2 linked regions of the Sagittula sp. P11 genome follow. The protein of the gene in region 1 interacts with the protein of each later gene in a pairwise test. Links are inferred from orthologs where the notes say so. Each region holds a gene or a part of one and is shown in the gene's direction. Other genes may lie near its edges.

The links.
Region 2: the proteins of rpe (region 1) and eno interact in binary tests that used the Escherichia coli proteins (3 or more experiments, as listed by UniProt). The link is inferred for Sagittula sp. P11 from one-to-one orthologs.

The regions. Positions count from the first base shown.
Region 1 is NZ_CP021913.1:871,047-873,984, forward strand. The notes cover bases 1-2,738. They hold rpe (ribulose-phosphate 3-epimerase), read left to right. Parts: upstream 1-892; coding sequence 893-1,585; downstream 1,586-2,738. Other genes in these bases: CDO87_RS04230 (glyoxylate/hydroxypyruvate reductase A), read left to right, coding at 1-812; gph (phosphoglycolate phosphatase), read left to right, coding at 1,582-2,223; CDO87_RS04245 (PaaI family thioesterase), read right to left, coding at 2,523-2,738. Outside these bases: more of CDO87_RS04245, read right to left, coding at 2,739-2,924; CDO87_RS04250 (phosphotransferase), read right to left, coding at 2,917-2,938. UniProt on the Escherichia coli protein: Catalyzes the reversible epimerization of D-ribulose 5-phosphate to D-xylulose 5-phosphate.
Region 2 is NZ_CP021913.1:122,820-125,964, forward strand. What follows is about bases 104-3,048. They hold eno (phosphopyruvate hydratase), read left to right. Parts: upstream 104-911; coding sequence 912-2,186; downstream 2,187-3,048. Other genes in these bases: CDO87_RS00615 (DMT family transporter), read left to right, coding at 104-838; CDO87_RS00625 (ATP-binding protein), read left to right, coding at 2,350-3,048. In the rest of the region: more of CDO87_RS00615, read left to right, coding at 1-103; more of CDO87_RS00625, read left to right, coding at 3,049-3,145. UniProt on the Escherichia coli protein: Catalyzes the reversible conversion of 2-phosphoglycerate (2-PG) into phosphoenolpyruvate (PEP). It is essential for the degradation of carbohydrates via glycolysis.

The DNA.
Region 1 (2,938 bases):
CCGTCGACTACATCGTCTATGCGCCCAACGCCTCGGTGCAGGACTTCACCCCCTTCACCCGGCTGAAGGCCGTGCTGAACCTCTGGGCCGGGGTCGAGCAGGTGGTGGGCAACCCCACCCTGAAAGTGCCGCTGGCGCGCATGGTCGACGACGAGGGCCTGACCCAGGGCATGGTCGAATGGGTCACCGGCCACGTGCTGCGCCACCACCTCGGGATGGACGCGCATATCGTGAACCCCGACCGCATCTGGGACACCACCCCGCCGCCGCTCTCGAAGGACCGGCCCGTCACCATCCTCGGCTTCGGCGCCCTCGGGCAGGCCTGCGCCGCGCAGCTCGCCGCCCTGGGCTTCCCCGTCACCGGCTGGAGCCGCACGCCCAAGGACCTCGACGGCGTGCTGACCAGCCACGGCGAGGACGGCCTCGACGCGGCGCTCTCCAGCGCGCAGATCCTCGTCCTGCTGCTGCCCGACACGCCCGCCACCACCGACCTCCTGAACGCGGAACGGCTGGCCCGCCTGCCGCAGGGCGCGGTCATCCTCAACCCCGGGCGCGGGCCGCTGATCGACGACGACGCGCTTCTCGCCGCACTGGACGAGGGACGGATCGCCCACGCCACCCTCGACGTCTTCCGGACCGAACCGCTGCCACAGGACCATCCTTTCTGGGCGCACCCGCGCGTCACCGTGACGCCGCACATCGCCTCCACCACCCGGCCCGACAGCGCCGCCCGCGTCATCGCGCGCAACATCGCCCGGTCGGAATCCGGTGCCCCGCTCCTGCACGAGGTCGACCGCAGCGCCGGCTATTGACCCGGCCCCGCCCCCCGTCCAAAACCCTCCGGCAAACCCCTCCGGAACCGCCCACCTCCGCCCCCGCACAGGAGCCGCCCATGTCCTTCGACCGCAGCGTGAAGATCGCCCCCTCCATACTTTCCGCCGACTTCGCCGACTTCGGGCGCGAAATCCGGGCGGTCGAGGCGCAGGGCGCCGACTGGATCCACGTCGACGTGATGGACGGCCACTTCGTGCCCAACCTCACCTTCGGCCCCCCGGCGGTGAAGGCCTTCCGCAAGCACGTGAAGACGGTGATGGACGTGCACCTGATGATCGCGCCGGTCGACCCCTACATCGACGCCTACGCCGATGCGGGCACCGACATCCTGACCGCCCACGTCGAGGCAGGCCCCCACACCCACCGCACGCTGCAGGCGATCCGCGCGGCGGGCATGAAGGCCGGCGTGGCGCTGAACCCGGGCACCCCGGCACAGGCGGTGGAACACCTGCTCGACCTCACCGACCTCGTCTGCGTGATGACCGTGAACCCGGGCTTCGGCGGGCAGAAGTTCATCGACATGACCGCCAAGATCCGCGCCCTGCGCGCGATGATCGGCGACCGCCCGATCCATATCGAGATCGACGGCGGCGTGACGCCGGAGACCGCGCCGCTGGTGGTCGAGGCGGGCGCCGACGTGCTGGTCGCCGGGTCCGCGGTGTTCAGGGGCGGCTCGGTCGAGAACCCCGCCCCCTACGGCGAGAACATCCGCGCCATCCGCGCCTCCGTCGCCGGGACGGCCGCGGCGTGAAGACCATCGCCTTCGACCTCGACGGCACGCTGATGGACAGCGTGCCCCACATCCACGCCGCCGTGGCGCAGGCGCTCTCCGAGCTGGGCCTGCCGACGATCACCGTGGAAGAGACGCCGGGCTTCGTCGGACGCGGCCTGCCGGTGCTGGTGGAGCGCGTGCTGGCCCATGTCGGCGCCGCGCCGGACCACCACAAGGCGCTCTACGACCGGACGATGCACCACTACGTGACGACCCCCAGCGATCCCGCCTGCCTCTACCCGGGCGTGCCGGAGGCGCTGGAGGCGCTCAGGTCGGCGGGCCACCGGCTGACGCTCTGCACAAACAAGCCCTTTGCCGCGACCGAGACCGCGATCCGCGACACCGGCCTCGCGCCGTTCTTCGAGATCGTGATCGGCGGCGACAGCCTGCCCACGCGCAAGCCCGATCCGGCCATGCTGATGGCGGCGCTCGGCGGCGCGGCGCAGGCGCTCTACGTGGGCGACAGCGAAACCGATTGCGAAACGGCGCAGTCGGCGGGCGTGCCCTTCGTGCTGTTCACCGAAGGCTACCGCAACGCCCCGCCGGAGGCGCTGCCGCATGTGGCGCTCTTCTCCGACTGGACCCGGGCCCCGGACCTTTTCGCGACGCTCTGGTAAGGCGGTCGACGGCGTAGGGTGGGCGTTCCGGCCCGGCGGGCCGGGTTGGCCACCCCTGCCCCGATGTCCCCGGTTAACGGGAGAATCCGCACCGCAACAGCGGCACCGGCCTGCCCGGGCCAAAAGGTTACCAACCGGCCGTTTCGACCCCCTCAACCGGCCGGTTCACCCCATAATTTTCCGTAAACGCGTCCGATCCGCCGTTAACCCGGCTGCCGCGGCAGCGCATGGCCCACAAGATCTGCCCGGCGCGCGCCCCGTTCACCACAACGCGCGCACCGTCAGGAACCGGTCCCGGATCACGCTCCCCGGCGATACCGGAAGACGCCGGTGCCTTTGGCGACGACCTCTCCGGTCTCGTCCTTCAGCACCCCTTCGGCAAAGAACGTGCTCTTCCCGCCCCCCGTCCGGAAGCCCTCTCCGATCAGCATTTTGCCTTTCGGGCGCGAGATAAATTGCACGTTCAGGTTGAGCGTCAGGCACATCTGGCGACGGTCCCTGTCGCCTGTCCAGCACCCGGCATAGCCCATGATCGTATCCAGCAACGAGGCATAGACCCCGCCATGCGGATTGCCGTGCCGGTTCATCAGCTTGTCCGCCAAGGGCAGTTCGAACCGGGCATAGTCCTGCCGCCAGTCCGCCATCTCCATCCCCAGGAGTGCGGAAAAGGCGTAAGGGCCTTCGCGAATGTCGTCATCCATAGGCATGCCGTGCG
Region 2 (3,145 bases), 750 kb from region 1 along the record:
GGCCACCCAGCGCGCGCCCATCGGCGAGGCGATGACCCTCGTTGCCATCGGCGGCACGGTGTTCTTCATCGCGTTGGCCATGGCAATGCGGGTGAAGGTCCTGACCAGGGATGCGCTGCACCCGATGATCCTCCTGCGCAACGGATTCGAGATCATCGGCGCCATCGGTCTCGTCAACGGCCTGGCCCATGTGTCTCTGCCGGTTTTCGCGGCGATCATGCAGACCGGACCGCTGATCGTCACCATCGGTGCGGCGATCTTCCTGAAGGAAGTTATCGGCCCGCGCCGCTGGTTCGCCGTGGCCGCCGGGATCCTGGGCATGCTGCTGGTGATCCGCCCGTGGTCGGCCAGCTTCACCGGGTACGAACTCTTTGCGGTGATGGGCATTGCTGGCCTCTCGGGCCGCGACCTCGTCACCCGCCTTTCGCCGTCGCATATCCCGGCCCTCGCCATTTCCACCTGGGGCTTCGCCGTGACCATCCCCGCCGGCATCCTGCTGTGGAGCCTGGCTGACCGGCCGTCGGATTACTCCGCCCCGACGCTGTGGTTCATGCTGGGGGCCATCGTCGTGACCACGCTGGGTTACCTCGCCATCACGACGGCGATGCGCATGGCACCGGCCTCTGTCGTTGCGCCCTTCCGCTACACCCGCCTGCTGTTCACCCCGGCGCTTGGCATGCTGATCTTCGGCGACCGTCCCGACCTGATGACCTACCTCGGCGCCGGGATCATCTTTGCCGCGGGGCTCTACACCTTCCTCAGGGAACGCGCCCTAGCCCGCACCGTGGCGCCCGCGGCACCGGCGTTAGCGCAACCCGCACGCCAGAAGGCGTGTTAGCGGTAACGCCACCGTTTACTTTCCCCCCCGGCCTGATAAACCTCCGGACAAACGCCCAGCTCCGGAGACAGCCATGAGCACCATCATCGACATCCACGCCCGCGAGATCCTCGACAGCCGCGGCAACCCGACCGTCGAGGTCGACGTTCTCCTCGAAGACGGCACAATGGGCCGGGCCGCCGTGCCCTCCGGCGCATCGACCGGCGTGCACGAGGCCGTGGAGAAGCGGGACGGCGACAAGTCGCGCTACATGGGCAAGGGCGTCCGCGATGCGGTGGCCAGCGTGAACGGCGAGATCGCCGAGAACATCGTCGGCTTCGACGCCACCGAACAGGTCGCCATCGACCTCACGATGATCGAGCTCGACGGCACCGACAACAAGGGCCGCCTCGGCGCCAATGCGATCCTCGGCGTGTCGCTGGCCTGCGCGAAGGCCGCCGCCGACTTCTCCGGCCAGCCGCTGTTCCGCTACGTCGGCGGCACCTCTGCCCGCACCCTGCCCGTCCCGATGATGAACATCATCAACGGCGGCGAGCATGCGGACAACCCGATCGACATCCAGGAATTCATGATCATGCCGGTCGCGGCAGAGAACATCGCCGACGCCGTGCGCATGGGGTCCGAGGTCTTCCACACCCTGAAGAAGGAACTTTCGGCAGCGGGCATGTCCACCGGCCTCGGCGACGAGGGCGGCTTTGCACCGGAACTGAAGGGCACGCGCGACGCGCTCGATTTCATCCTGAAGTCCATCGAGAAAGCGGGCTACAAGCCGGGTGAAGACATCTACCTCGCGCTCGACGCCGCCTCTACCGAGTACTTCAAGGACGGCAAGTACGAGATGAAGGGCGAAGGCCTGTCGCTCTCGCCGGAAGACAACGTGAAGTACCTCGAGGCGCTGGTAAACGACTACCCGATCATCTCCATCGAGGACGGCTGCGCCGAGGACGACTGGGACGGCTGGAAGATGCTGACCGACGTTCTTGGCAACCGCTGCCAGCTTGTGGGCGACGACCTGTTCGTCACCAACCCCAAGCGCCTGTCGATGGGCATCGAGAAGGGCTGCGCCAACTCCATGCTGGTGAAGGTCAACCAGATCGGCACGCTGACGGAAACGCTCCAGGCGGTCGAGATGGCGCACCGCGCGCGCATGACCAACGTGATGTCGCACCGCTCCGGCGAAACCGAGGACGCCACCATCGCCGACCTCGCCGTCGCCACCAACTGCGGCCAGATCAAGACCGGCAGCCTCGCGCGCTCCGACCGGCTTGCAAAGTACAACCAGCTCATCCGGATCGAGGAGATGCTGGAAGACACCGCGATCTATGCCGGTCGCTCCATCCTGAGATGACAGCAACGGGCTGGCGCAACCCAAAGGCGCCAGCCCTATACGCATGAGACCGCGTCGCAGGGCAATACCACCCTGACGTCCATAGAGCGATTGTCTCCGCCCGCCTATGATGGCATCCGGTTTCCGGCGCTTGCCGGGGGTCGGGACGCGCAGGGTGCACGCTATGGCTTCTCCAACATACGACGACAGGCTCGAGGAGATTCGCCGGGCCGAGCACAGATCGCGGTCCGACACGCTGCTGCGCATCCTGCTCGTCGGCATCGGCGCCACCGCCTATTACATCGCCCGGCCCGACCCGCTCGTCATCCTCTGGTTCATTGCACACACCGGCTCGGAACTGACGATCATGGCGCTGCTTGCGCGGCGGAATGTGCGCACGCCGCTGTTCGACATCGCGGTCGTGCTTGCGGCCTACGCCATCTCCGGCCTGATCTTCCTGTCTCTGCCGATCTGGATCCTCGCCGACGCCCCCGGCCCCGGCATGATTTTTGCCGCCGCGGTCACATTGATCGGCTACACGATCTACCTGCTGCACAGGCGTCAGAGGGACAGTGCGATCATTGCCGTCGACATATGCCTTCTGCTGACGATCTTCGGGGCGGCGGCGGCGATTGCCCTGCCGCTGACGCGCAGTTGGCAGGAGGCCGCGCTGGTCCTCGTCGCGGACGGCGCCCTGACGACCTATGTCATCGTCTCGCTGCTGGCCGACGCGCGGCAACAGGCACAGCTGCGCGAAGCGCAGCAGAAGTACGCCAACGCCCAGAAGGCCCGCGCGCTGAACCAGTTCGTCGGCGGCGTGGCGCATGACTTCAACAACCAGCTGACCGTCATCCTCGGCCATCTCGAACTGTTCGAGATGCTCGACACGCCGGAGGATCGGATGGCCGCACTCGACCTCAGCCGCAGGGCCGCGCGCCGGGCGGCCTCCACCGTGCAGCAACTGCTCGCCTCCTCGGGCC